DNA from 3 places in the Priestia sp. VA7 genome. Region 1 is predicted to be linked to each of the others. Evidence: riboswitches for the same ligand, from Rfam matches in the RefSeq annotation. Region 1 holds a riboswitch; each other region holds the start of a gene.
What was found. A riboswitch is a leader RNA that binds a small molecule or an ion and turns the genes downstream of it on or off. The one in region 1 is predicted to bind S-adenosylmethionine.
Positions count from the first base shown of each region.

Region 1 (10,170 bases):
CCAAAACTAATCGTTTCTCCGCTAGGTATCGGTAACCGCGAAGATCCGGCCCGCTTAGTGTTTGACGGTAAACAAGGAGAAGGTGTAGTGGTTTCCATGGCTGACTTCGGTACGCATTACAAGCTGTTAATTAACGAAGTATCGGCATTTGAGCCGGAAGTTCCTGCTCCAAATCTTCCGGTAGCGCGCGTGCTTTGGAACATTAAGCCGAACTTCCAAGACGGCGTTAAAGCGTGGATTGAAAACGGAGGAGGCCATCATACGGTTCTTTCATTAAATTTAACGACGGATCAAATCGTGAGCTATGCAAAGCTTGTTGATCTAGAGTACGTCATTATTAAGTAAGCATCACTACTTTCGAGGGAGCGCTGCTTCCTTGAAAGTGAAAATATAGCGCAACTTAGTAAAAGAACGCCGTTTTTAGAAATAAATGAAAGCGTTTTAAATTTGTGTGATAGGAAGCAAAACTAAGACAATACAAAGGGGATCTATAATCATGAGTAAAGTATCAAGTAAGTTTATCTTCTTCTTCGGCTCATTTGCCGGTATTTTATTCGGTTATGATATTGGGATTATTGCTGGTGCAGAAGGTCATATCCGTGAAGCGTTTCATTTAAGTCCGCTCTGGCTGGGAATTGTGGTTTCGTCGCTAATGGGAGGAGCAATTATCGGTTCCATTTTAAGCGGATTATTAGGCGATAAGTTTGGACGAAGAAAGTTAATTTTAATTTCGTCGATCATCTTTCTTTTAGGCTCCATCGGTTCAGCGATTGCACCAGAGGAAATTACGTTAACGATTGCGCGCGTCTTTTTAGGTACAGCAGTAGGAACGGCTTCTTCGTTAGTTCCTGCCTATATGTCAGAAATCGCACCTGCTAATATTCGCGGGAAGCTTTCAGGTTTAAATCAGCTAATGATTGTAATTGGATTATTATTAAGCTATATTGTAGCCTTTATTTTTGAGCCCGTTCCAAACAGCTGGCGATTAATGCTTGGCAGCGCCGGTATTTTTGCAATTGTATTATGCATCGGTATGATCAAGCTTCCAGAGTCGCCTCGCTACTTAATTAAAAATGGAATGCCAGATAAAGCGCGTGAAGTGCTGCGCACGCTTCGCCGGTCAACAGCTGAAGTGGAAGCTGAAGTGTCTGAAATTGAAAGCGTAGCTGTTCATGAACAATCAGGCATTAAGCAGCTGTTTCATAAAAAGTTTCGTTTAGCTTTAATTATCGGTGTCGGAATGGCAACTTTTCAACAGATTCAAGGCTCAAACTCAATTGTTTATTATGCAACAAGCATTGCTCGTCAAGTTGGTTTAGCCCCGCAGGTAGCTGCTGGCTTTACGGTTATTGTTGGGGTGATTTTTGTGGTGACAACACTTATCTTCCTGCAGTTTGTTGATAAATTCAACCGCCGTACCATTCTTACGATTGGCGGTGCGGGAATGGCTCTTTCATTTTTCACACCGGCTATTCTAGGAGCATTAGGCGTTAATGAAGTCGTCGTGAACTGGGTTACGTTAATTGCTCTTTGCTGCTTTATCCTTTGCTATGCGTTTTCTTGGGCGCCGCTTACGTGGATCATTGTAGGAGAAATTTTCCCGCTTTCTGTACGCGGAATCGGTGCTGGGATTTCATCTGCTTTTAACTGGACAGGATCGCTGGCAGTAGGGCTTGTGTTCCCAATTTTAGCTGATCAGTTTAGTTTGGGCGTTATTTTTTCAACGTTCGGAATCATTTGCATTCTCGGTTTATTCTTCATACGTTTTGTAGTTGTTGAAACAAAAGGACGTAGCCTAGAGCAAATTGAAACGGACATGGCAGCTCGTTCTGGAAGAAATTCTGTAAGTCCAGTTGAGCGTAATAAATATGTTTAATTGTCGTAAATGTTTTAAATGTAAGATGCTGAGATAAAAGTATTTTAGCTGAAGTGAAAAACGAACCACTAATCAAACACTTTGATTAGTGGTTCGTTTTTTTTGTTAGGGTAAACGTAGGTTTCATGTGTATAGATCTTTCTAGCAGGTGATTGGAGGACAAGACGAAGACTCCTGCGGGAAGCGAAGTCTTGTACGGAAATCAACTGCGGTGTCACAAGCGATTCAGCTCATGTATCCCATTTGCCTTTAGATTGAATTCATTTCGTTATGTCTCAACCTCTTTTGGGAAAATGTGCATAACTCTTAACGAAACCTTGTAGCAGAAGGTTCAGTCAAACGTTATAATAGATAATGAATGATGATATATTCTCTATATTTGTCATATATTTGTATTACATATGTAATTAAAGAAAAACATTCACTTGATATACTGTTTAATGACTTAACTTTATCTTAAAATTCACAGTGAACTGCCTGTTTATAGAGGCTTAGAATATACACAGCAAATGGAGGAGCAATCATGGCAAACGAAAAGATGCAAGAAGGACTTAATCGTTTTATCAAGGAAGATTTAAATGACCTTTTAGGTAGACTGTTCCCCTTAATGGACCGGGAGTGTGCCGAAGAAAAAAGAAAGCTTATTGAAACAGCAGTAGAGTACATTTATTCGTCAGGATATCACCAAGGAGCAAAAGACTTGATCGAAACACATCGAAAAGACGATTACAAATTGTTAAGACAAAAATTAGCGTCAGCACCTCCTGAAAACTAATTTTTTTGCAATTTCTTTTGACAACATAAATCTAAGGTGTTAAGATGACTCTACATTCAAAATATTATAAACAATTAAAACTCTTATTGAGAGAGGCGGAGGGACTGGCCCTGTGAAGCCCGGCAACCATTTAACATTCTTGTTAAAAAGGTGCTACATCCTGCAAAGCGTACAGCTTTGAAAAATAAGAGAGGATTTCATAGATACTATGCCTCTCTATTCATGATAGAGAGGCTTTTTATTTTATGTGAAGGTGTTTTGAATGAACAATTTTATAAAAATGCATCAGGTGCTGTGTAACGAATGTACGCAGCTTAAAAGGGAAGATCGGTGAAAAGCCGGCGCGGTCCCGCCACTGTAATGGGGAGCAACTTATTAACCACTGTTTCATGTTGAAATGGGAAGGGATAAGAAGCGATGAACCTAAGTCAGGAGACCTGCCTGTTGTATGCACTTAAGCTCTACGGGATATAGAGAGGAGTGAGGAATACGTGTTGAGAAAAACAGACTATCTCAACTTTAGTTAAGTATGCGTATCATCTCTCTTTTCATTTCGAAAAGAGAGATTTTTTAGTTTATCGATAAAAAAATATACAGGGAGTGGAAAAAATGAGCAGTGTAAAAAGTTCAAATGTAGGTTATCCAAGAATTGGTGAAAAACGAGAATGGAAAAAATCGCTTGAGCAGTTTTGGGCAGGAAAACTAGAGAAAGATATCTTTCTACAGGAAATTGAAGCTCTTCGTCTTGAGCATCTGAAAAAACAGCGTGACGCAGGAATTGAACTGATTCCAGTCGGCGATTTTAGCTTATACGATCACGTGTTAGATACAGCCGCTATGTTTGGTTTGGTGCCAAAGCGCTTTGAATATGACGGAGGACCGGTATCGCTTGAAACGTATTTTGACATCGCGCGAGGAACAAAAGGTGCGGTAGCTTCTACGATGACAAAATGGTTTAACACAAATTATCACTACATCGTACCCGAGCTTGAGGAATGTACGCCGGCACTTGTAGAAAATCGGCCGCTTCAATTTTACAAAGAAGCAAAAGAAAAGCTGAATATCAAAGGTAAACCCGTTATTTTAGGTCCAGTAACATTTGTGAAGCTGTCAAAAGGATATAAAGAAAGTGAGTTTGAAAAAGTAGTTGAACAATTTGTTCCGCTTTATGCAACTATTTTAGCGGAGCTGCAGGCAGAAGGCGTCGAGTGGGTGCAGATAGATGAGCCGGTTTTAGCTACAACGCTATCAAAAGAAGAAATCGCGCTGTACAAAGAAGTCTATCAAACTTTGAAGGAAGCGGCACCGAATGTAAAAGTCATTTTGCAAACGTATTTTGACAGCATTGATCACTATAAAGAAGTAGTTGCTCTTCCTGTTCATGGTATTGGCTTAGATTTTGTACATGACCGAGGCGAAAATCTCACGGCGCTTAATAAATATGGTTTTCCAACTGATAAAGTGCTGGCAGCAGGAGTGATTGACGGACGAAACATTTGGCGTGGAAATTTGGATGAACAACTTTTAACGATCAGTGAAATTGAAGAAGCCGTATCAAAAGACCGTTTGATTCTGCAGCCTTCATCAAGTCTGTTACATGTTCCTGTCACGGTGAAAAATGAAGAGACGATTGATCCAGTATTGAAAAATGCGCTCTCTTTTGCAGATGAAAAGCTACAGGAAATCACGCTGTTAACGAAAGCGGTACAGCAAGGAAAAGAAGCAATAGAAAAAGAAATAAGTGTAAGCAAACAAGCGATTCAAGCATTAAATGGATCATCTTTTCGAAATCATCAAGACGTGCAAAAAGAGCTGAAGCAGCTGCACAGTTATAAAGCAGAGCGCCAAGCGCCGTTTGACGTACGTCAACGCGTTCAACAAGAAGCGTTTCAGCTGCCGCTTCTTCCAACGACAACGATTGGAAGCTTTCCGCAAACAAAAGAAGTGCGAAAAGAGCGTCTAAAATGGCGTAAAGGAGAACTAACAGACGAAGCGTATGAAGCGTACATTAACGAGGAAATCAAAAAATGGATTGAAATTCAAGAAGATATCGGCTTAGATGTCCTTGTGCACGGAGAGTTTGAGCGTACGGACATGGTTGAGTACTTCGGTGAGAAATTAGGAGGCTTTCAGTTTACGAAGTTTGGCTGGGTGCAATCTTACGGTTCTCGCTGCGTGAAACCGCCGCTTATTTACGGAGATGTCTCGTACGAACAGGCGATGACGATAAAAGAAACGATCTACGCACAGTCTCTAACCGATAAGCCGGTTAAAGGAATGCTGACGGGTCCGATTACAATTTTAAACTGGTCGTTTGTGCGTGATGATATCCCGCGCTACGACGTGGCAAATCAGATTGCGCTTGCTCTTAGAAAAGAAGTAGAAGCACTTGAAAGTCGGGGCATTTCAATGATTCAAGTAGATGAACCGGCGCTGCGTGAAGGATTGCCGTTAAAACGAGAAAACTGGAACAGCTACTTAAATGCTGCGGTGTATGCGTTCAAGCTAGCGACGGTATCGGTGCAAAATGAGACGCAAATTCACACGCATATGTGCTATTCAGAATTCGAAGAGATTATTGATGCGATCAAAGCGCTTGATGCCGACGTCATTTCCATTGAAACGTCTAAAAGCCACGGTGAATTAATTTATGCGTTTGAAGAACATACGTACAATCAAGGAATTGGACTTGGCGTATATGATATCCACAGTCCGCGCGTGCCGAAGCTTGAAGAGCTGACACGAAACATTGACCGCGCTCTAAAGGTGCTTGATCCTGCATTATTTTGGATTAATCCCGACTGCGGCCTTAAAACAAGAGGAATCAGCGAGACGGTTGAAGCTTTAAAAGTGATGGTTGAGTCTGCAAAACAAACAAGACAAAATTTATTACAAAACGTTTGATAACAAGAAAGTAAAGACCAAGCAGTGTAAACGCTACACTGCTTGGTCTTATGGGTTTTTAAAGGCCAAAAATATCCATTGACACTTCCCGTAGATTTTTGTATCTTTTTAAAGGTGTTTTTAAAATCAGGGAGGTAAAACATGAGTAACAACAGTACGCAGCACGTTAAAATTGTAACAGCAGATCCATCAGCGCTAGGCCTATTCGGACTTGCCATGGTGACACTTGTTGCATCGTTTCAAAAGCTTGGGGTAACCGATGGTGTTTCATTGGTATTGCCATGGGCAATTTTTTTAGGCGGGATAGGGCAGCTAATCGCGTCTATGCAAGATTTCAAACATAATAATATCTTCGGCGCAACGGCTTTTGGTGCCTTCGGTTTATTTTGGTTAGGTGTCGGCATGACATGGCTTATTCAGCTTGGAGCATTTGGGGAAGCGCTCGCAAAAGAAGCGGATCCGAAGCAGCTCGCATTTGCTTTTGTCGGCTACTTAATTTTCAGCGTTTTTATGACAGTTGGCGCAATGGGCACTCATAAAGTATTATTTATTATTTTTGTGTTGATTGATTTCTTATTTATTGGATTATCGCTAAGTACATTTGGTGTGGCATATGAATACACGCACTTACTAGCGGCAGTGTCAGAGCTATTGATTGCTCTGTTTTCATTCTATGGATCTGCAGCGGCTGTATTAAATACTCACTACGGTCGAGCTGTGCTTCCGTTGGGCAAGCCGTTTGGTGCATTTATCAAATAATCAAGACGTTAATTAAAAAGCGAAGTAGGATTGAATTCTGTATGCTGCAGAGGTCAATCCTTTTTTGTTTGGGCATTTTTATATATAGTAGAAAGAGATAGTTATATGTAATAGAAGCTTTTAGAGAAAAAAGAGAAATACATAATGAAAGGAAACGTTCCAATGATTATAAGACAAGTGGATAAAAAAGATTTAAACCAATTAATTACGTTAGAAAATAAAGGCTTTACACCCGAAGAAGCTGCCTCAAAAGATGCATTTATCACGCGGATTAACACCATTCCTGATACGTTTATCATCGCCCAAGAAAATGAAGAAATAATCGGATATGTGAACGGTCCCGTCATTTCAGCACCGTTTATTACGGATGATTTGTTTGAAAAAACGATTTCGAACCCTGAGACAGGCGGTTATCAAAGTATTTTAGGTATCGTTGTAAATCCCAAGCATCATCACAAAGGAATTGCCAGTATGCTGCTAAGGGAGTTTGAAAAACAAGCGCAGAACAAACAGCGCTTAACGGTTACGTTAACATGTAAAGAAGAATTGATTCCTTTTTACGAAAAGAACGGATATGTGAATCAAGGAGTTGCGGAGTCTCAGCATGCAGGCGTCAAGTGGTTTAATATGAGTAAGAAGCTTTAATGTTACTACTATGAATTGCTTCTTGCACCGCTGATGATTTCCGTGCAAGGCTTCGCTTTCCGCGGGCGGCCGCTGAGCCTCCTCGTCGCTTGCGCTCCTGTGGGGTCTTACCTGTTCCGCTTTCCCCGCAGGAGTCTTCGCTTTGCCCTCCAATCATCAGCTAGAAGCACCTGCATACACGAAACCTATGTTCACCATACCTATAAAAAAATTAGTACGAGGTGAATTCTTAATCAAACTCGTTCGCATTGTCCTTCAACTAACCTATTTTTGTTCCAACCTCTATTTCAGTTATGTAAAAGACTCTATTTTGTCAAACATATTTGACAGTAACAAAGGAAATAATATAAGATATGGATGTAAAAAGTTTTTTACATTTTAGAGATGAGTGATGAATGGTGGAAAATCGAATTAAAGAACTGCGTAAAAGCAAAAAGATGTCTCAAGACGAACTGGCAAAAGTATGCGGCGTATCGAGACAAACGATTAATGCAATTGAAAACAATAAGTATGATCCAAGCTTAACGCTGGCTTTTCAGCTGGCTGAGGAGTTGGGAGCAACAGTAGATGAGCTGTTTTTATTTCATAAATCATGATGAGTTAGTTAAAAAGAGAAGGTAATGTGAAGTAGTGATCTTACTAGTAGAAGTTTTGACATTTCTGTACTATAAGCTAAAAGCACATAAGTAAATAGTAGATCAATATTATTTCTATCACTTTATAAAAAGAGATTTACAGAGCAACGGTGGTGAAAGGAATGAAAAATCGAGCTGCCGGAGTAGCTCTTACAAGTACGGGCATGTTACTGTTGATGGTAACGTTAGTACTTCCTGTTCCGGGATTAACGTATAGTTTACTTGTAGGAAGCAGCATTCTACTAAAGGGCTGCGGAACAGGAGGAATAAAAAGGTGTATCACGTGAATGCAGCGTGATGTAGAAAAGGAGGTTCCTTTTGAAAAAAAGAACGATTATTATAGCTGCACTTTTATTTATCGTCGTATTTTATTTTACATATACCGGGAAAGCCCATCAGTTAAAAGACGTCATAAAAGTAGATGAAGCAAACGTTACGTGTATTGAAATAGATACAGACGAAGGAAAGCGTGTAGTAGACGATAAAAAGAATACAAAAGAGATCGTACACTCTTTGTCACAGCTAGAAGTGAAAAAAAGCAAAGAACTCGATCCAAAGTTTGACCAGGCTTACTGGGTAAAAATCGTCGAAAACGGAAAAGACGCGTACGGCTTAACGATTTACGATAATGACTACATAAAAGCGTTTAGCTTTGAAGATAAAAAACAGGCGACATATACGATTGTTAAAGATCAAAAAATGGATGTTAAAAAGCTGTTTTCAACTAAGTAAACGTGTAAACCTACTAAAAAAGACAGCCTGCGCTGTCTTTTTTTATAAAATAATAGATTGAAAATTTAGATTATTTTAAGCGGAATTAATCCTTGCCTATATAATTAATAAATGATTGAATTAGGTCAATATCAGGGTTAACTAATAGTGCTGGAAGAAGGCCAAATGTTAATAATACAAGGACGTTTGATCCAATAAAGATGCGAAGTGCTTTTTTGATTTTCATGATATTTCCTCCCTTTTTTATATTTTCGTATAAAAAGAGAAAAAAATCAATATAAATGTGACGAAATTGTGAACTTTTTGTCTGATAGTCCCTGATAGATGATAAAAATTCCCTCTCTATACTAGATAAAGAGGGGATATAGCACGTCATATTAAAAATACATGCGCAGATTCCCAATAAACCGGTAGAGGAAATAGCATGAAAAACCGATTAAGATACATCCTGCCGCAACAGAAGCTCATTTAATATAAAGCTGATTCAGCACTTTTCTAGTTCCGGAGACAATCGTCATTAAGCCTAGGTCATGAATTAAAATCCCTGTTAATATTCCGGCAGCAATCAGCAGGAAATGAAAAGAATGAGAGGATTGAAGCGAATTGGTCAGCACCGTTCCAAACACGCTGAGCCAAAAAATGAGATTGCTAGGAGAAATCGCAACAAAGATCCCGTTCACATAAGAAGAGGCAAATGACTTTTTTACGTGCTCTCCAGGAGCCGTTATATCATTGTCGGCATGTTTAATGCTGTCATAGCCAATATAAAGTAAAAAAAGCGCTCCTATAAGCCACATGATAAGCTGTATAAAAGGAGCCGATAAAAAAGAAGCTAGTCCAGAGTAAAGAAGTACAATTAGTAATAAATCAACCGTCATGCCCCCGAGTCCGACAACCCAACCGTGAAGAAACCCGTTTTTTAAACCTTGCTTTGTCATTTCAATTGTCACCGTGCCAACGGGGAGGGCAATCGAAAGACCGAGCAGCACATTTGTTAAAAATAACGTCACCAAAAACAAAACCTCTTTCAATCTCGTATCTACTATTGTTTTCCGTTTAAGTGGTCTTTCATTATATAATGTAATAAAATTCAATATTATGTATAAAAAAACATATGATGAATATAAGACGAGGAAAAAGTAAATGAAATTAATTTGTGAATCGTTGGAAAAAGAAGACTACACGCAAGAACTTCCAGAAGTGAACTTTACACATCCTTTGATTCAACAAAAGGTGCGTGAACTCAAAAGCGGCTTACCTCATTCTTCCCTAGCGTACATAAAAAAAGCATATGAGTTTGTGAGAGATGAAGTATCTCATTCCTGGGATATTCAAAGCAAAATCATCACGAAAACCGCTTCAGAGGCTTTAAAAGAAAAGGAAGGAATTTGTTACAGCAAGTGTAATCTATTAGCTGCTTTGCTGCGTGCAGAAGGGATTCCTGCAGGCTTTTGTTATCAAAGGCTGATACTTGGAGATACGATAGACACAGGCTACTGTATTCATGCTTTAAATGCAGTTTACATTAAAAGTAAAGATAGATGGATTCGATTGGATGCGAGAGGAAATAAAGAAGGAGTGCAGGCCGACTTTTCGCTAAAAAAAGAAAAACTGGCTTTTCCAGCGAATTCTATACGGGGTGAAATTGACTATCCAGTTATTTATACAAAACCTCATAAAAAAACAATGGACGTGTTGTCGCAGTATGAAGACTGCTTATATATGTATTTGCACTACTTGCCTACCGAGCTATAAAAAGAGGTTGCGACAAAAGTATGTTAGTTGAAACAAGATTAGAACGATGAATTGAGATTCTTGGTGGAGAATCCAACTCGTTGGAATTT
Region 1 covers NZ_JBVQPN010000003.1:48,243-58,412, forward strand. The annotation lists gene araA (L-arabinose isomerase) at 1-345, shown strand, start outside; gene AC0C45_RS12640 (sugar porter family MFS transporter) at 497-1,876, shown strand; gene AC0C45_RS12645 (hypothetical protein) at 2,400-2,651, shown strand; SAM riboswitch class I at 2,732-2,842, shown strand; cobalamin riboswitch at 2,922-3,110, shown strand; gene metE (5-methyltetrahydropteroyltriglutamate--homocysteine S-methyltransferase) at 3,261-5,555, shown strand; gene AC0C45_RS12655 (acetate uptake transporter) at 5,697-6,314, shown strand; gene AC0C45_RS12660 (GNAT family N-acetyltransferase) at 6,459-6,959, shown strand; gene AC0C45_RS12665 (hypothetical protein) at 6,937-7,116, opposite strand; gene AC0C45_RS12670 (helix-turn-helix transcriptional regulator) at 7,355-7,555, shown strand; gene AC0C45_RS12675 (hypothetical protein) at 7,717-7,881, shown strand; gene AC0C45_RS12680 (DUF5301 domain-containing protein) at 7,913-8,326, shown strand; gene AC0C45_RS12685 (hypothetical protein) at 8,412-8,552, opposite strand; partial or broken gene AC0C45_RS12690 (LysE family translocator) at 8,704-9,336, opposite strand; gene AC0C45_RS12695 (transglutaminase-like domain-containing protein) at 9,470-10,081, shown strand.

Region 2 (10,170 bases), on a different contig from region 1:
ATTTGTTTTTTGATGCAACCATCGGAGACATTATTTCCTTTAGCTTGCTAACGACAGTTGTGACATATTTAGTAGTGGATCGAATTGTACTGCCTCGAGTGGGCAACCGTGATGCCATTATTGTTGAATTTGTTCTAACCTATATGAGCGTATGGATTTTTGGAACATTGTTATTAGACAGCTACGTTCAAATTGCTTGGGGAAGTATTATTTCTGCAGCTATTATTACATTTGCCGAGGTTTTTGTTCACCGCTACTTATTCAACCATATTGAAACGAAACATACAGCGAGAACGCGTCCCGCTTTTAAGCGAAAACTAGCGTATGACACAGAATTTGCAGAAGAACAGCATGTAGAAAACAAGGAAAATCCAAAATAAAAAGAAAGCTCACTTTTGAGCTTTCTTTTTTATGTGTTAATGCATAAGAGTCATTTCCTTTAAAGGCCAGTATTTCATATTGACTTCTCCTATGATCGAAGAAATCGGAGTGAGGCCAAAATGTCTGCCATCTCGGCTAATGCGTCTGTTGTCACCTAGCACTAATACGTATCCATCGGGTATCGTGCCGTCTTGAGACAGTTCGTACGTGGAAAAATTTTCAGTAAATCGCTCGTAAGCGGGTACTTTGGATAAATATTTATGAAGATGCGGTTCTTTTTTGACTTTGTTATTTATATACAGAACATCATCTTTGTATTCGACCGTTTCTCCTGGTAAGCCGACGATGCGCTTTACTAGAAAATCACTGCTATAGGGAGCTTGCAAAACGACAATGTCAAAGCGCTCCAGCTTGCTGTGTTTGTTAATAATAATTCGATTGCCTTCGTGCAAAATAGGCCTCATAGAATCGCCTTTTACAGTGTAGGGCTGAAACCAATAGTGCTGAACGACAACAGAAAGCAAAACAGTGCCGAGGATGACGCTTGTGTATGTAAGAATTTCACGCTTTAGTTTTTTATTGACCATAATGGATGAACACCTTCTTAACGGTAAGACTGTCAATTTAAGTTTTTCATAGAGATATAACAGTGTTGATTGTACCATTCAGAACTAAAGTTTTCCATATCTATATCTATCTGTTTATGCGTGTATGCCAAAAATATAAAAATATGCATGAGGGAACAAAAAATGAAAAGAGCCGTTATTCTAGGGAATAACGGCTCTTTTTTATTATAAGTGAGCGCGCTCAGTTCGAGTAGCTGGTTGATTTGGTTCTTCTTCCACAACAGGCTCAACAGGCTTATGCTGCTTGATTTCTTCTTCCAGCTCAGCAATTCGCTTGTTTTTCTGCTTCACTTGTCCTCTTAGTTGAACAATTTTTACAAAGCTCAATGAAGCAGCAACAACTCCTCCAAACACGGCCGTTGTTAAGATAATTAAAATAAGAGGCCATTTTTGTGAACCAAATACATAGTTAAATTGTACAGGATCGTTGTTAATTACAGCTAAAACAGCAATGATAAGAGCAAATATAAGTCCTAAAATAAAAAAGCTCTGTCCTTTCATAAGCTGCACTTCCTTTCTTTACATGGTCATTACAACTTTTATAGCGTAACCACTCATCTTAAGTGTTTGCTATCTTGCTTATAGGTATACGTATCCACATTTAAACAAAATCAAACATTTTCTTGATTATATGTATCTTTCTTTTAAAACACAATATATCGATTGGTGTAGCAACTTTGACATGTCCAAAGACCTGGTATGTCGAATTTTTGGAATGAAGAGCTCGCGTATCCTTTTTGATTAAGCAGATTAAGCGGGGGTGAGAGACTTTCATTTAAATCATATATGTACAAAGAGGCTGTGACATAACCAAATGAATCCAACCTAAAGACGAACAAATGAGATACATGAGCTGAACCGCTTATGACACCGCAGTTGATTTCCATGCAAGACTTCGCTTTCCGCGGGCGGCCGCTGAGCCTCCTCTGTCACGCTTTTCCCGCAGGAGTCTTCGTCTTACCCTTCAATCAACTGCTAGAAGGAACGAAACAGATGAAGCAGTATTCAAGTAACAAAAAAACGAACCACTCATCAAACATGTTGATCAATGGTTCGTTTTTCACTTGGGCTAAGATACTTTTGTCCCAGCCTCACTTTTATTAAAGCGGTTATATGAACTCAAGCTGAGACCTTGGCTTAATTGCATTAAACTATTTCATTATCTATCGCCCGGAGCAGGATGATCTACACCTTTGACATGATGCCGATGCTGGTTGTCTTCACTGGTATAAAAGTCATAATAGTGAACATGCATACCGTTGCCAATGGGAATAGCGGGACCAGAGTAGGCTTTGTAATGATGTGTATGTCCGTCTTCAAAAACAACATAGCCTTCTGTATAGTGAATGTGGCTTCCATCCTCGCTTTGAATTGGAGGAGACGTTACATCGAGGCATTGATGGACATGTCCTGACGCAACAGAAGTGTAGTCTACTGAGCCATGATTATGATGAGGAACAAATCCTGAAACAAAATCGTCCTTGCCTATTTTTTTCATTTTACTTCCCCCTACAAATTCAATTTTAAAAACTGTTTAAGTAAATTCTTTAAATTGGCATTTGAATTTCTCTTTTTAGTTAAATTCAAAAATACATGCTATTGATATGAACAAAGAAAAATAAATATGACTTTTGATAATCTGGATTTATAAAATAGGTAGTCTTCCTGTGTGTTTACCGTTTCTACTTGATAACTTTCACATATATTTATTAAGAAAGGACAAGTTATGATACGAAAGGAAGTCAGCATAATGAGTTGGGAAAATAAAAAGAGTCTGTGTCAGGAGTTTGCGAGAATTCTAGGTGGACAAGGCAGTTTAGATGAAAATGGCGTTTGTTTGGTACAAAAGTTTCGGACGATTCGTTTTAAAATTTTAGGGCGTCCAACACGCTCTCCGTTAGTTACTCCTCAATTTTTCACTTTTGAAGATTTAGATAGCAAGGGAAGAGCGCTAAATCTAGGTGAAACCGTGCTTTTGCAAGAAGAGGTAAATCCATTATTAACGGAGCTTAGAAAAAGAGATATTAAGGTTACGGCCGTTCACAACCATTGGCTATTTGAAGAGCCGAGAGCAATGTATATGCATTTTGAATCCGTAGAACCACCGTTAGATTTTGCACGAAAAGTAAGAGAAGCGTTTAGAGTATTAAAAGGATAAGAATCAGTTTTTTATAGAATCAGTTTATTCTTACTTACTGCTTTTAAAATTAGATTAATAAAACTTTAAACATGTATATTATATATTGGTTTATAAACTGCGCTTGAATGAACCTATCAGGTTAACTAATTTTTGAGCAGTGAGATTATTCGAGTACTTCTATCCAAATAAAAAAAGCACGCGTTCGCCGCGTGCTTTTTTTATGTATAAACTTAAAATGCGTTTAGGGTGTTATCGCTTAACCACTGTTTGCGTTCAGCTGCATCTTCGAATAACTCATCTGCATTTGTAAATTGAGAAGCAATGACATATTCAATTGTTGCAAGAGGAGCTGTTAGCAAACGCCAGTTTAATACGATTGTATTATCTTGAGTCGTAGCGTATTCTTCACCTAACTCGTCCCACTTAACAGATTCAGGAGCATTGTCTGCTGCTTTTTTAACAGATTTCAAAGCTTCTTGGAATTTTTCACCTGCGCGGCTTTGGTACCATTCTGTTAATAGTTGTCCAATACCTTCATTTGTTTGCTGCTCGTTCCAGCTTTCAGGTACTGTAGCAATGAATTTTGCACGGAATGTCATTTCAGCCTTTACTACATCTCCACGAACGATGTTTAATCGATATTGACGTCCTAGGTAAGGGAATTTGTCTCCCTCTTCAAAAGAACCAGTTTTAGCTGCAGAAGCTGCTGCTTTAGAAGCCTCTTTTTTAGCTGTTTCTTTTTTTACTGCTTCTTTCTTTGGAGCAGCTGGCTTTTCCTCAGCTGGCTGTGAACCGTTTAGTTGTTTTAAAATCCATGTTGCTTTGCGTGCGATGATTGAACGCACATTGTTTTCATTAAGACCTCTTGGGATAATAACTTTTACCCCTTCTTTGTCACAAATTTGCACCGTGATATCGGTTCTATTTGGAACGACTTCAATTTTGTAGTCAATTGTTTGATTGCCTGTTTGATACGTATACATAAAATTTTTCGTACTCCTTTCTACAAATCTTCATTTTATAAGCAAAGGTAGAGTTTGGTCAAATGAAAGAATAATCAGACAGTTATCAACTGCTGTTGCAGCGCCTTTCAGAATGATATGTATTCCAATATTTAGTGGGAAAGCGCCAATAATAATTGCTTCAATTCTTCTTTAGTTTTTACAAAAACATATAAAAATATGCCGATACTACTAATATAGATTAGACATTCTATGTCTTTAGATGGTATAGGGAATGAAAAATAAAAAAAGCGTTTCAAAGTTTACATGTGAAATGCTATATATGATGGTCATAACACTTACTGTAATTGAAGTGACAAATTATTATCTTATTATGAAACAAGAGCAAGCAGCCTCGATTATGCTAGTGATTACATTTCTGTTTGCTTTTCTTACAACTACCGTGTTCTATTTTATCATACGTCGCTCTATAATGGCGGTTGAAAATTTAACGAAAGTAATGAAAGGGGTTTCGTAAGGGGATTTATTGATATTTGTTCAGTATAATAAACTGTAAGTATTGGTTTTTATGATAGCTTTCATAGAAAGAGATAATGAAAATTGACACGTTATAAAAGCAGTTGTATAGTGAGTACGCAAGGCGGCAGTCTGTCTTTTTTAATTCTTAGTAAACTTATAAGTTAAATAAAATATTTATACATAAGGAGACGAAGGGATGAAAAATGAATTCCGTTTGGCAACAAATGACGACGCAGATAACTTATTGAACTTAACTCTACAAGCATATAAGCCTATTCAAGAGATAGGCATTCCTTTCTTAGCAGCTACTGCTGATCTTGCCCTCGTTAAGAAAAATATTTCTCAAAACCTTTGCTATGCTATGTATATGAAGAAGAGAAAAGAATCGCTGCAACTGTGTCTATACGAATGCCTTGGGGAGAACATCCAGGTCCGTTTGCTGTTCCGCATCTTTGGTGGTTTGCAGTAGACCCGTCGTTTGCCAGGAAAGGCATTGGATCTAAGCTGCTGCATCTAGTAGAGGAAGAGATAATAAAAAATATGTTTAAATCACCAGGTATGTCTTTAGGAACAGCAAAAGAACATCCTTGGTTAGTTGAGATGTATGAACGAAAAGGATATGTTCAAGCTAAAGAAAAGCACCTTGCAGAAGGTTATACGACTGTATTTCTTTATAAAAAATTTAATAAGGTACACTCTTTGTCGTAAAAGATAGAGAAGTTCTCCAAATTAAGAAATGTGAAAGAGTGATAAATGTGACAGATCAATTACTACTAAATACGCTAATAGACATACGCCGTGAGCTGCACCGGTTTCCAGAGCTTTCAATGAAAGAATATGAAACAACTAAACGTATTAAAAAGTGGTTAAAGCACTATGATATTTCTATAGCTGATGCATTCCAATTAGACGTAGGAGCAGTAGCGGAAATTGTGGGAGGAAAGCCGGGACCTACTATCGCAATTCGAGCTGATATTGATGCGCTGCCAATTGAAGAAAAAACCAATCTGCCATTTGCATCTGAAGTAAACGGAGTTATGCACGCATGCGGTCATGATTTTCATACAGCTTCTATAATCGGAGCAGCCACTCTTCTTAAAGAGCGTCAGCAGGAGCTTTGCGGTACGGTACGGTTTATCTTTCAACCGGGTGAAGAAACGGCTTCAGGGGCAAAAATGCTAGTTGAAAAAGGTGTGCTCGAAGGAGTAGAAGCGATATTTGGGATGCATAACAAACCGGATCTTCCTGTAGGAACCATTGGTATCAAATCGGGACCTTTAATGGCAAGCGTTGATCGTTTTGAAATTGACATCAAAGGAGTAGGAGGTCACGCGGGCATCCCTGAAAAAACAGTAGATCCGATTGCTGCTGCTGGTCAAATTGTTACTAGTTTACAAACCATTGTCAGCCGTAATCTCAGCCCCTTTCAAAATGTTGTTGTCAGCATAACTCAAATCCATGGAGGGAGCTCGTGGAACGTCATTCCTGACAAAGTAACGCTTGAAGGAACGGTGCGTACCTTTCAAGAAGAAGCTAGAGAAAAAATACCGGGTCTTATGAAACGAACTGCTGAAGGGATTGGAGCAGCTTTCGGGGCTTCAGTAGACGTTAAATGGTATCCATATCTTCCTGTAGTAAACAATGATGATACGCTGGAAAAACTGGCTATTAACGCTGCAGAGAATCTTAGTTATCAAGTCGTAGAAGCTGAACAATCGCCTGGAGGAGAAGACTTTGCCGTATATCAGCAGCATGTACCAGGATTTTTTGTATGGATGGGTACAGCTGGAGAATATGAATGGCACCATCCTTCTTTTTCATTAAATGAAGAGGCATTGCTTGTAGCAGCTTCTTATTTTGCTAATCTAAGCTTTCATTTTTTGAATTCATTCCATTACCGAAAAAATTAAAATATTTTTATTTTTCTATTTACGGGGATGGAATTGTTTGATAAAATAAATTTTAAATTAAAAAGTTATCACGAGTGGACGAGAGATCTGGCTCTTTGACTCCACAGCAACCTACGAATGTAAGGTGCTCCTACCAGCAAAGCATGTGCTTTGGGTGATAAAACGGGTGAAAAACTCATTTTGCATCAAAGCAAAATGAGTTTTTTTTATTTTTCTAAAAGGAGAGGGTTTTATGAGTCATACAGCAGTTGCAGCACATACAGGAGAGAAAGCATTAAAGGAAGCAGTGAAATTATTAGGAAAGCATTATCAAGTAGCTTATCGTGAGTTAGAAACATTTTATGAAATTGTGGTCGAAAACCATGTTCGTACATATGCTGTAGGCATAGATATTAAAGATATACAAAAAGCAAATGAACTAGAAATTTATTCATCATGCTGTTCCAAGCTTGAGCGAGTAGGCTGTCTTTTATAGAAGAAGTCTGCTCGCGCCTCTATTTTTTAAGTGTTTTTAAATAGAAAGCATGGTTTTTGACAAGCAAAGAATCTGGTGGGTATAATCAATACTCAATAGGTTTTAAAATTAATCATAAATTGTCGAAATTTTTACACAAATTAAAGGTTACATTCGAAATGAATTGTGGTATGTTATAAAACAAGAATATTTTATGAAAGGAGCATTGAAATGGAAATGTCTCTTGAACACGGAAACGATGCAGGAAGCGAACAGCTTATTGATCGTATCCTAGACTTTTTAGAAGATGACCAAAAGTAAAAAAAGAGTGTGCGGTGCTATCCCTAGCCGCGCACTCTTTTTTTATCATGTGCGTAAAGGCAGCGCCATACTATGATACATAGGGATAGAATGAAAGGGTCTCTGTCAAAGGGATTGACGAATGGTTTTGTTTGATAGAAAATTTAGAAAAAGGAAAGAGATGAAGGGTATGTCGAACAAAACATCTTTGTATCAAACAAAAGCACAGTTAAAAAAACTTGTAAGCGAATTGGTTTCTATACCTAGCGTGACAGGAACGATGGCAGAAGTGGAAATGGCTGAATCGATAGCGTCGTATTTATTGAAGCTGCCTTACTTTCAAAAAAACGAGCAAGTCGAGCTTCATTCAACAGGAGACGGGCGATCGATTGTCACAGCTTTTGTTCAAGGGGAAATTACGAATAAAACAGTTGTACTAGTAAGTCATTACGATGTAGTGGATGTACAAGATTATGGACAGTGGAAAAAGGATGCTTTTCACGCTGATACATTAACGAGTACTTTTTATAACCATATGGAACAAGTTCCGGCGCACGTACAAAAAGATATGATAAAAGGAGACTGGCTTTTTGGCCGAGGAACGATGGACATGAAAGCAGGCATTGCCTTGCATATCAGTATGGTTGAACGAGCATGCAACGGAGAGTTTGACGGAAACATCCTGCTGCTGTCAGTGCCGGATGAAGAAGTAAATTCGCTTGGGATGAGAAAAGCAGTGCCTGTTCTTTTAGAACTTGCCCGCAAACATCAGCTGGATTTTTCTCTCATGCTAAATGCAGAACCGGTGTTCAGCCGCTATCCTGGAGATCAAACGAACTATGTGTACTCAGGATCGATTGGAAAAATCATGCCAAGCTTTTTGTGTTATGGAAAAGAAACTCATGTAGGGGAACCGCTAGCTGGTTTAAATGCTAATTTACTAGCTTCTTATTTAACAAAAGAAATAGAATTAAACGTTGATTTTTGCGAAAAAGTAAGAGATGAAACGAGTCCACCTCCTACGGTGCTGATACAAAAAGATTTAAAAGAAGAGTATTCAGTTCAAGTTCCGCACTCTGCCGTTGTATTATTTAATTTATTTATGTTAAATCGCTCTCTTAAAGAAGTAACAGATCTGCTGTTGAAATCGGCTGACAAAGCGGCTTTGAATGTAAAAAAACATTATAATAAAGCCGCTAGGCAGTACGCTGAGGGAATGGAGGGTTCATCTCGTGACGTGAACGTATGGACGTATGAAGAACTTTATACTCATGCAGTCAAACAGCACGGCGAAAAATATGTGCACGAAATGGAAGCAGCACTTTTGGCACAAGAGGAGGATGACAGAAATAAAACCATTAAATTAGTAAACTCTTTAGCTAGTTTATGTAAAGAAGCAGCTCCGATGATGGTCTTATTTTTTACGCCGCCTTTTTATCCGGCCGTTTGTTCACATGATGATCCATTTGTACAAGAGATTTTGTCAAACGTACAGGCAACTGCCAAAGAGCAATTCCAATTGGAGCTAGTTGAACAAAGTTATTTTGGCGGAATTTCGGATTTAAGCTATGCCAGCCTGCAGCATCCGCTTCATACATTTAACACGTTAGTAGCCAATATGCCCCTATGGAATAAAGGGTATCATATCCCGCTAGAAGAGCTAGAGGAGCTGAAGATGCCGGTGCTGAACATTGGACCGCTAGGAAGAGATGCGCATCAATGGACCGAAAGATTAGACGTTCAGTATTCCTTTGAAATTTTGCCTCATTTCATTTATCAAGCTATAAAAGAAGCACACAAATAAACATCCGTCCGCGGATATTTATTTGTTGAATTTAAAAGAAGCTCCTTGTACGGTAATTTGTTGCGGTGTTAGAGCGTGATCCAATTCAACCAAAAATGGACGTTCTCCAACTTTTTTTAATGTATCATGGACAACACCTTGTGTTCCGCTGCAAAAAATAAGGTTTCCTCCATTGACATATAGTTTTTGACAACGTGCATCAAGTAAAGAGTCTTTGTAGCTTTCGCCAGACTGAACGTCCAGCAGTTTCGTCCACTTGCTGATGGATTCTTCGAGGTTATGTACAGCACAGTAAATATTTTTTAGCTGCAGCTGACCAGCTTGGTGGGAAGAAAGATCCGCTAGCTTTGGCTTGCGTTTTTCTTCTGGTTCACCCCATTCAATAAAAAAAGGAAGAGGCAGGGAATCGTGGTCAGCTTCAATAAAACACATTTTCCATTGAAGTCTTTCTCCATCATTGGTTTGGCGAGAACCCGCTACAGGACCTTTCACAGTGACGTTCTTGCTTTCCAGCTCTTTTATCAGCAAATCCATATCATCTGTACGAAGTGCAAATCGGCCAAAATGACCAAGCGGTGTATGTTCGTTAACAAGCTGCTGAATAAGGTCATTATCTGTAACGTTTTGAGCTAACGCGATATCTCTAAGCCCAAGCCATTCAATATAGCTGAGGTTAAAATAAGCCAACGTGTTAAAAGTGCCCCATTTTTCATGGATGCCGCCTTTAATGGCATTTATTCCGTATTCATTTAGTTCTTTCTGAGCTTTAATAGGATCAGGTGAAAAATGAACAAGATGATCAAAAGATAAGTGCATGGATAGGCCTCCTTTTAAAAGAGATTCTTTCCCATTATTATACGTTATTTTCCTTTCCAAGAAGAGTAAAACGAATGATTATGTAAGGTGTAAAATAGAGAGTTTAAAAAAGCAAGCCGTGTACGTTTGAGACTCGACTTGCTTTTGAGTTATTTAGCGACGACAGCCATGTCCTTTAAAGCAGCAGCCCAATGATTTATTAAACCATGGATATGAGCAGCAAGGTGAACCGCATTGACAGTGGTGATGACGGCTAGA
Region 2 covers NZ_JBVQPN010000002.1:583,071-593,240, forward strand. The annotation lists gene AC0C45_RS09465 (YndM family protein) at 1-380, shown strand, start outside; gene lepB (signal peptidase I) at 417-968, opposite strand; gene AC0C45_RS09475 (LapA family protein) at 1,173-1,508, opposite strand; gene AC0C45_RS09480 (YmaF family protein) at 2,167-2,505, opposite strand; gene AC0C45_RS09485 (DUF1259 domain-containing protein) at 2,758-3,165, shown strand; gene AC0C45_RS09490 (M48 family metallopeptidase) at 3,378-4,130, opposite strand; gene AC0C45_RS09495 (hypothetical protein) at 4,432-4,626, shown strand; partial or broken gene AC0C45_RS09500 (GNAT family N-acetyltransferase) at 4,825-5,336, shown strand; gene AC0C45_RS09505 (amidohydrolase) at 5,384-6,538, shown strand; SAM riboswitch class I at 6,601-6,702, shown strand; gene AC0C45_RS09510 (hypothetical protein) at 6,771-7,013, shown strand; gene AC0C45_RS09515 (M20/M25/M40 family metallo-hydrolase) at 7,483-9,096, shown strand; gene AC0C45_RS09520 (VOC family protein) at 9,115-9,912, opposite strand; gene AC0C45_RS09525 (CotG/ExsB N-terminal domain-containing protein) at 10,066-10,170, opposite strand, start outside.
Region 2: another riboswitch for S-adenosylmethionine. It lies ahead of AC0C45_RS09510 (hypothetical protein); the one in region 1 lies ahead of metE (5-methyltetrahydropteroyltriglutamate--homocysteine S-methyltransferase).

Region 3 (10,170 bases), on a different contig from region 1:
GTAGCTTTCGTGAAGAGTATCTAGGGAGCTAGTGGGTTTCAAGTTGATCAAGCTCCTTCCATATGTCCATAAATAAATCGTTATAGACAGGATGCTGTCGTGCTTCAAACGGAGAGAGAGTTCGTAAAATAGAAGGAACCGTAAATGTTTTTGCGATTTTTCCCGGTTTTGCTGAGAATAAAAAGATTCGGCTGCTCATGGCAATAGCTTCGCCGATATCATGCGTGACCAAAACGGCCGTTTTTTGATAGGTCATCAGCGTTTTGGAGACAAGTTCTTCAAGCTTAAGTTTTGTTTGAAAATCAAGTGCTGAAAAAGGTTCATCTAAGAGTAAAATAGCGGGGTCAATGGCAAGTGTTCGGACTAAAGCGACACGCTGTCTCATGCCTCCGGATAACTGATGCGGATATAGGTCACCTACGCCCTGTAAACCAATTTCTTTTAGGAGTAACAGTGCTTTACTCTCTGTTTTATCTGTTAGCTGTCCGCGAATTTCAAGCCCAAGTAAAATATTTTCTTTAATGGTTTTCCACGGAAACAAATAATCTTGTTGAAGCATATAACCGATGTTTGGGACTGATGTTCCGATATTTTCACCGTCTATTGTGACAAAGCCGGACGTTGGTTCAATCAAGCCTGCAATAATCGATAGAAGCGTCGTTTTTCCACATCCGCTTGGGCCGAGAAAGGAAACAAATTCTCCTTCTTCAATAGACAAATTAATATGTTCAAGTGCAGTGGTAGCAGACTTTGTCGTAAGATACATATGCTGAACATCTTGAATGTGAAGTTTTGTCATATTACTCACTCATTGCATCTTTTGCGAATTTTGTGTTGACTAGCTTGTTGTGATTGATGTGTCTTGGAAGTTCTCCAGATTCGTCCATGATTTTTTGTAAATGATCCCACTCTTTTTGATCTAATAAAGGGTTAGTTGCAAAGGATTTTTGAGATTTATAGCGGTCAATAACAGTTTTCAGCGTTTCTTTAGGAGTATCTTCGAAATACGGTGCAACCACTTCGGCAATTTCATCTGTGCTATGTGTATTCACCCATTTTTGTGCTTTGTAAATAGCTCGAGTAAATTTAGCCGCTGCTTCAGGGTTATCTTTTAAATAGCTTTCTTTGGCCATAAATGTTGTATAAGGAACTGTTCCTGATTCTTTTCCGAAGGAAGCAACGATATGTCCTTTTCCTTGTTGCTCTAAAATACTAGCCGTTGGCTCAAATAATTGAACATAATCTCCAGTACCAGAAGCAAAAGCATTCGCAACATTAGCAAAATCAATGTTTTGAACGAGTTTTACATCTTTTTTAGGATCAATATTATGCTGTTTCAACACATATTCCCCTACCATTTGCGGCATGCCGCCTTTACGTTGACCAAGAAACGTTTTGCCTTTAAGCTGATCCCATGAGAATTGATCGACCTTTTTACGCGATACTAGAAATGTTCCGTCGGTTTGGGTTAGTTGTGCAAAGTTGATGACGGGATCACTAGACCCCTGTGCATATACGTAGATTGAAGTTTCCGAGCCGACTAAGGCGACGTCGATGCCGTCAGATAAAAGTGACGTCATTGTCTTATCTCCGCCCCACGTTGTTTTTAAATCTACCTTTAGTCCTTCTTCTTCAAAAAAGCCTTTTGAAATAGCAACGTACTGGGGAGCATAAAAGATAGAGCGAGTTACTTCGCCGACACGAACCGTCTGTACAGATGTTGTTTTGCCGCAGCTAATTATTGGGATGAGTAAAATCATAATAGCAAGCAAAGAAAAGAGCCATTTGATTGGTTTCATAAAGCAAACCTCCTTAAAAGAATAAAATATTTTATGATAATGTATGTAAGAAAGTAGAAGAAGGTGAGTGCCTACATAACTATGTGGAAAATCAAAGAAGTATTAGCCAATGATTGAAAGTCCACCGTGGCGGGAAAAAATATACCAGTCATATAAAGAATGGAGGAAAAAAATGAAAGATGGAACAATTCTTCATAAACAGCGTTTCCCATCATCAAACCCTCGCGTGGCGCTGTGGGTGATTACATATGCATGTCAAGGGCTTAAGATTAAAGGAATGCTCGCAGAGCCAAAAGAAAAAGGAATGTATGACGGCTTTTTATACTTAAGAGGAGGTATTAAGAACGTAGGAACGGTTCGTCCTGCTCGACTCATTCAATTTGCTTCTCAAGGTTTTATTGTGATGGCTCCGTTCTATAGGGGAAATCAAGGAGGCGAAGGAAACGAAGATTTTGCAGGAGATGATCGTTACGATGCTTTTGCTGCTTACGATTTATTGAAACAGCTCCCTAACGTCCACCGTGACCGCATTCATATTTTTGGGTTTTCAAGAGGGGGAGTGATGGCTTTACTCACAGCCATTGAAAAAAACGACAGCCGCTCTCTTGTGTTATGGGGAGGCGTCACGGATATGGTGCTGACATATGAAGAAAGAGAAGATTTAAGAAGAATGATGAAGCGAGTGATTGGAGGAACTCCTTCTAAATATCCTGAAAGATATGAATGGAGGACACCTTTGCATCGTGCTCATCTCGTCAAGCCGCCGGTCTTGCTTATTCATGGTTTAGAAGATAAAAACGTATCGATTGATCATTCCTATCAGCTCGAATCTAAATTAAAGAAGTCCAATAAAAAAGTTACCAGCTGGTACTTCGAAAACTTTCCACATGCTTTTCCACCAAAAGAAAACCGAGAAACGGTGAAGAAGTTAACGAAGTGGATGAAAGCGCAATAAAAGATATGCTACGATAGAGAAAACAAGTAGAATAACAGTGAGGAGTGAGAAAAAATGGGGATGCCGCTAGAATTAAATACAATGATTGTAACAAAAGGCAATGAAAAACGTGTAACGGATAACATTTTTCAAATTGAGAAAAAAGGATATCGCTTGTATCCGTTAGATATTCCATTAAACATTCACAAAACGAAAACTGGAGAATGTATTGGAACTGCTGTTGTGCGTAAGGTAGAAATGGAGCAGGAAAAAACCATTGTCACATATGAACTGACAAAATTACATTCGACTAACTAAAAAACCGATCGTCTCTAAGACGATCGGTTTTTTATTAGACCCTAGGTCCGCCTAATGTTGAAATATCAGATGCCACATCATTAAAACGCTTGAAATTAGCTTTGAATTTAGCAGCAAGCTCAGTTGCTTTTTGATTATAAGCTGTTGCATCGTTCCAGGCTTTAGAAGGCTGAAGCACTTCATCAGGAACTCCCGGAACATGAGTTGGAATCGATAAACCAAAAATAGCGTCTGTTACTGTTTCGGTATTAGCTAGTTCTCCTTCAAGGGCTGCTTGAACCATAGCTCGAGTGTAACTTAACTTCATTCGTTCGCCGATGCCGTATTCACCACCGGTCCATCCAGTATTTACAAGGTAGACATTTACATTATGTTCATCGATTTTCTTTCCTAGCATTTCTGCATAAGTTGTTGGAGCAAGAGGTAAGAAAGGCTCACCAAAGCATGTAGAGAAAGTAGCCTGTGGCGATGTTACGCCGCGCTCTGTTCCAGCTAACTTACTAGTGTATCCGCTCAGAAAATGGTACATCGCTTGTTCTTTTGTAAGCTTGCTGATTGGAGGCAAGACGCCGAAAGCATCAGCAGTTAAAAAGACAATAGCTGTAGGGTGCCCAGCAACGCTTGGCAATACCGTATTATCAATAGAGTCAATTGAATAAGCGGCACGAGTATTCTCTGTTAAACTATTATCATTGTAATCTGCTACTTTCGTATTTTGATTTAACACTACATTTTCCAGTACGGCGCCGAAGCGAATTGCATTGAAAATTTGCGGTTCTTTTTCTTCGGAAAGCTGAATGCACTTCGCGTAGCATCCTCCTTCAATATTAAATACACCAGAGCTTGACCAACCGTGCTCATCATCTCCGATTAAACGACGGTTTGCATCAGCAGAAAGCGTTGTTTTACCCGTTCCAGATAAACCAAAGAATAATGCAACGTCACCTTCTTCTCCTACGTTGGCAGAACAGTGCATGGATAGAATATTGTTTTGAGGAAGCAAGAAGTTCATCACTGAGAAAATAGATTTTTTCATTTCACCAGCGTATTCAGTTCCTCCAATTAGCACAATGCGTCGCTCTAACGAAAGAATAATGAAGGTTTCAGAATTCGTCCCGTCTGTTTCAGGATCAGCTTTGAACGTTGGAGCTGCTACAATTGTAAACGGCTTCACATCATCATTTGTTTTTTGTTCGGCTGAAGGGCGAATGAATAACTGCTGAGCGAATAGGTTGTGCCATGCAAATTCATTAACTACTTGAATTGGTAACTGATACTTTTTATCAGCTCCAGCATATCCATTAAAAACAAAAAGTTCATCCTGCTTCTTTAAGTGGTTTAAGACTTTTTTGTATAGCGCATCGAATCGCTGAGCAGAAATTGGCTGATTGACAGGTCCCCATTCAACCGTTTTTGAAGACACAGCATCGCTTACAATAAATTTATCTAAAGGAGAGCGACCTGTATATTTTCCGGTTTCGACTGACACAGCACCTGTAGAAGTCAACGTTCCTTCGCGTCGAGCTAGAATTTTTTCAACAAGTTGTGGAACAGATAATTGGTGTTTTGTTGTTTTTAATTGAAGCAAACCATTTAATTCGATAGACATATCAACAGTACTCATGTGCACTACCTTCCTTTTTTAGCTATTATTTATTCATTAATGTTTGAAATTTATAATTAGTATAACACATTTATTTAATTATTCTATACTATTTAACTAAAAATGTTTGTGTATTATAAAAAAATGTACATTATACCTATTTTGGACACCTGTATATGTGCTAGGAGAGAAAAAAGTGAAGCTATTTTAAGTGAAAGCCTCATTTTGATCTGTCTTATTAACTAAACTTAGTGATGATTCTTAATAAGGTGTACTATTTCGGAATTTGAGTATGTTACATTAAAACAGATTCAAACATAAAGAGATGATTTCCATTTGAATGTTGTTGACAGTGAAGCGCTTTTTCATGTATTATATGTCCTTGAACGGATACTCTCTTATCCCGAGCTGGTGGAGGGACAGGCCCTATGAAACCCAGCAACCATCGTCATTTTTTTGTGTAGACGATAAGGTGCTAACCTGATGCAAGGGCACAACCTTGATCGATAAGAGTGAAAGGCTTATGTAGAATTTGATACCTTTCCTCGATACAAGGAAAGGTTTTTTTATATTTTTTAGCGTGTAATGAAAATAAGGGAATGAGTACCGTATCACAATGTATCGTATTTATAAGGAGGAAAACTGATGTCAACACAACGTCGTCTGTTCACGTCAGAATCTGTTACAGAGGGACATCCCGATAAAATTTGTGACCAAATTTCTGACTCAATTCTTGATGCTATCCTAGCAAAGGATCCAAATGCTCGTGTTGCTTGTGAAACAAGCGTAACAACTGGTTTAGTTTTAGTAAGTGGTGAAATTACAACTTCTACTTACGTGGATATTCCTAAAACAGTTCGCGAAACAATTAAAGGAATTGGCTATACTCGTGCAAAATACGGATTTGATGCTGAAACTTGTGCAGTATTAACATCTATCGACGAGCAGTCAGCTGATATCGCTGCTGGTGTAGACCAAGCGTTAGAAGCACGTGAAGGTCAAATGTCAGATGAAGAAATCGAAGCAATCGGAGCTGGAGACCAAGGCTTAATGTTTGGTTATGCATGTAACGAAACAAAAGAATTAATGCCTCTTCCAATTTCATTAGCTCATAAACTTGCTCGCCGTCTAACAGAAGTACGTAAAGAAGAAATTCTTCCTTACCTTCGCCCGGATGGTAAAACACAAGTAACAGTTGAATATGATGAAAACAACAAACCTGTTCGCATCGATACAATTGTTATTTCAACTCAGCATCATCCAGAAGTAACGTTAGAGCAAATTCAACGTAACTTAAAAGAATATGTTATTAATCCAGTTGTTCCAAACGAGTTAATTGATGAAAATACAAAGTATTTCATTAACCCAACAGGCCGTTTCGTAATCGGCGGTCCTCAAGGAGATGCTGGTTTAACTGGTCGTAAAATTATCGTTGATACTTACGGCGGATATGCTCGTCATGGCGGCGGTGCATTCTCTGGTAAGGACGCAACAAAAGTAGACCGTTCAGCAGCTTATGCAGCTCGTTATGTTGCGAAAAACATTGTAGCAGCTGATCTTGCTGATAAATGTGAAGTACAACTAGCATATGCGATTGGTGTTGCACAACCAGTATCTATTTCAATTGATACATTCGGTACAGGAAAAGTTTCTGAAGAAGTACTAGTAGACGTAGTACGCAAAAACTTTGACCTACGTCCAGCAGGCATCATTAAAATGCTTGATTTACGTCGCCCAATTTATAAGCAAACAGCAGCTTACGGCCACTTTGGTCGTACGGATGTGGAGCTTCCTTGGGAGTTCACAGACAAAGCGGAAGCATTAAAAACTCAAGCTTTAGCTAAATAATAAAAAAATCTCCGTGAAAACGGAGATTTTTTTATGCCCATTGAATACCTGCAGCAGATTTTTCTACGACGCCTTCATATTCTGAAAGCAAATGCTGAAAAATGGCGTCCCATGATTGAGTAAGAGCATAGTGTCTCGCTGCATGGCCAAAGTGAAGCCGCTGGTGCAAATCATCGAGTAAACCTGTAATAGCCGAACTGAATTCTTCTAAGGAGTGAGGTTTGCAAAGGTAGCCGTTTCGCCCGTGCTGAACCATCTGTTTAACTCCTCCTGCATTTGCTGCCACTACAGGAGTTCCAGAAGCAAGAGACTCCAGTACAACATTTCCGAAGGTTTCTGTTTCTGAAGGAAAAACAAACAAATCAGATGATGAATAGATATGAGCAAGTTGCTTACCTTCAAGGAAGCCTGTAAATGTCATATGCTCAGATGCTTGCTGTTGCATTTGTTCTTTTAAAGGGCCGTCTCCCACAATAACCCAGTGAATTTGATGGCGGATATGATCAGGTAGAGATCGTGCAATTTTTATTAAAAAATCAGCGTTCTTTTCTTTAGCTAATCTTCCTACATATGTTAAAATGTAGGGCTTTTTAATATTATATTTAATACGAATATCGAAGCGGTCATAGTGGGGATGAAATAATTTATGATTTACTCCTCGCGACCAAATAGATACGTTGTGAAACCCTTGTTCTTCTAGCTGCTGTTTGGTCACTTCAGAGGGAGCGAATATTTTTTGTACAGGTTTATAAAACCATTTCATATATTTTTGCAGTGGTACACGCATTTTTTCAAGTTCATAGTGAGATAAATAATCATCAAAATTGGTATGATAAGAGCCGACAAGAGGAACACCTAATCTTTTCCCGTAATAGGAGCCGCAAAGCCCCATTGTAAAAGGAGTGGCCAAATGAATAATAGAAGGATTGAATTCCTGCAGCTGCTTTTTAATTTTTAGAACGTTTGGCAATGAAAAGCGGCTGTTTGGATAAAGGAAAAACGGCATGCTGGGCGAACGGTGAACATACGTTGAAAATGACTGATCATGAGCAAATTCAGGAGCAAATACCTGGATGGGAATTTGCTTTGATTTGACATACTGGGTAAACTGATAAAGTGTTTTAGCAGCTCCGTTAACTTCTGGAGCAAATGTATCCGTAAATAAAGCAATTCTCATTAGTACTCCTCCTATCAATTAAGTTAAAAATATGTTCAGTGACACAGCACCTGAAAAGATGCCCAGTATCAGGCCTACCATGACATCCGTCGGATAGTGCAGACCGAGATAAATTCTTGAAATTCCTACCGTTACTGCAAGAGGCAAAAGAACGGTAGTGAAGGCTGGATAAACAATCATAAGAGGGGTAACCAACGAAAAAATAGCTGTTGTATGCCCAGATGGAAATGAATGATCTTTTAATGGATTTTCTAATACTTTTGTATATTTTAATTGAATATAAGGTCGTTTTCTCGGATATAGTTTTTTAGCAATGGCGACAGGAATATGACTAACGGCTAGAGAAAACGCACAAGCGTAAGCGACAGATGAAGGATGCAGAAATAGCAGCAAGCACGCTATCACAATGGTAAACGTGGCTCCGCCAGCGTGAGTTAGTAAACGTAAAAATCTATTTAAGTGCTTTCGATCAAAATGTTGGTTTACGCTTTTGAATAATCGACATTCGGCATCATATACATACTGAATTAACTTGGCTTTCATAGAGTCGCTCCCTTTTCAATAAATACGTCTTTATTACTCAGTTTAATCTTTAATTGTGTAGGCAGTACTAAAGCGATGTAAATTAATATGGAAATTTCTTTACAATTGTGGAGAGAATAGAGCATGATTGGAGAGTTTGTGGAGATAATAAAAAAATTCCCTCAGTATGGCTTTCTGAGGGAACGTTTCCTTTATAATGAAGAATCAGATTTCTTAATAGATTTATAATACTGCCCTTTTTCTACATATTCTGTACGAATGCGCTGCATATCTTTTAAATCCTCTTCTGTCAGAGTGCGGATCACTTTAGCAGGTCGGCCGAGTGTGAGAGTATTAGGGGGTATTTTTTTACCGGGAGGCACTAAGCTTCCAGCACCGATAAAAGCACCTTCACCAATTTCCGCCCCGTCTAAAATAATAGAACCCATGCCAATGAGCGCGCGTTTGCGGATGATGGAGCTATGTAAAATAACTTGATGTCCTACTGTTACATCATCCTCAATAAGCAAAGGAGCATCTGGGCTTTGATGGAGTGTTGATTGATCTTGTATATTTACTCGTTTACCAATAATCGTAGGTGAAACATCTCCTCTAATAACAGTGTTAAACCAAATGCTGCTTTCTTCACCAATGGTGACATCTCCAGTAATCGTGACATAGTCTGCGATGAAGCAGCTGGGTGCAATGGTAGGCATTTTTTCTTTATACGGATAAATCATCAAATCATCTCCCTTTATTAGTTGAAAAAAAGTAGTAAATCTTCTAATGTAAGTGTACAAAGGTTTTTTAAGCAGGTAAACAAAAAAAGGAAGAAGGAGTAACTCAAATGCATAAATGGGAAGCAGTAAATCCAAAAGGCGTTATTGTCATGGTCCATGGAGCAGCGGAGCATCACGGACGCTATCGCTGGCTGATTGAGATGTGGCGTTCGGTTGGAATGCACGTAATTATGGGAGACCTTCCTGGCCAAGGCTTAACAACAAGAAGAAGAGGACATATCCTATCCTTTGATGAATATGTGTATGAAGTGGAAGAATGGGTACGTGAAGCGCAAAAATATGATTTGCCTATTTTCCTGTTAGGCCACAGTATGGGAGGACTGGCGGTTATTCGTACGCTCCAGACAAAAAACCTTCCTATATGGGGTGCGATTCTTTCCTCTCCTTGTCTAGGATTAAAAGAGCAAGTACCGGCTTATTTAGATATGCTATCTAAAGGGTTAAATAAAGTCATGCCGAACAAACTTTTCGATTTAGGTCTCACTGTTGAAAAAGCAACAAGAAACCAAGAAGTTCGAGATGAAGATGAAAATGACTCACTGTATGTTACAAAAGTTTCTGTAAGATGGTACCGGGAATTGATCCAAGCTGTCAACTTAGCTTTTAAAGATATCGATCGTTTGCCTGATGTCCCGCTTCTTGTGATGCAGGCAGGAGAAGATAAAATTATTGAAAAGCTGATTGTTAGGCAGTGGTTTGATGAAATAGAGCTAAGTGAAAAAATCTACAAAGAATGGTCTCAGCTGTATCACGAAATCTTTAATGAGCCTGAAAGAGAATACGTTTTTACATATGCGAAAAGTTTTGTCGATCTTCACATTTAATAAATGCGGTAAGAAATTGAGGTGAAAATAAATGAAGATTCCGTCTCATCCTATTTCATTAATGAGAAAAATTTATCGAGAAGTGTTTCCTGTCGTTCATCATGAGCTTAATCATTGGCGCGAACGAGCAAAAGAGATTCCTAATAAAGAATTGCGTACTCAAGCATTGGCAAGTATCGATACAAAAACTTTTCATTGTGAAGGAGGCGGTATCCTATCGATTTTAGCGAAAGAAAACATGATTGAATGCGTGAAATTTATTGTTGCCTACCAAACAATCAGCGATTACTTAGATAACTTATGTGACCGCAGCAATTCGCTAGACCCTAAAGATTTTGCCGCCTT
Region 3 covers NZ_JBVQPN010000001.1:35,620-45,789, forward strand. The annotation lists gene AC0C45_RS00275 (ABC transporter permease) at 1-42, opposite strand, end outside; gene AC0C45_RS00280 (ABC transporter ATP-binding protein) at 29-799, opposite strand; gene AC0C45_RS00285 (ABC transporter substrate-binding protein) at 801-1,799, opposite strand; gene AC0C45_RS00290 (alpha/beta hydrolase family protein) at 1,972-2,754, shown strand; gene AC0C45_RS00295 (DUF2584 domain-containing protein) at 2,809-3,051, shown strand; gene pckA (phosphoenolpyruvate carboxykinase (ATP)) at 3,086-4,675, opposite strand; SAM riboswitch class I at 5,050-5,167, shown strand; gene metK (methionine adenosyltransferase) at 5,300-6,502, shown strand; gene AC0C45_RS00310 (glycosyltransferase family 4 protein) at 6,534-7,679, opposite strand; gene AC0C45_RS00315 (phosphatase PAP2 family protein) at 7,698-8,222, opposite strand; gene AC0C45_RS00320 (gamma carbonic anhydrase) at 8,414-8,941, opposite strand; gene AC0C45_RS00325 (alpha/beta fold hydrolase) at 9,049-9,825, shown strand; gene AC0C45_RS00330 (tetraprenyl-beta-curcumene synthase family protein) at 9,857-10,170, shown strand, end outside.
Region 3: another riboswitch for S-adenosylmethionine. It lies ahead of metK (methionine adenosyltransferase); the one in region 1 lies ahead of metE (5-methyltetrahydropteroyltriglutamate--homocysteine S-methyltransferase).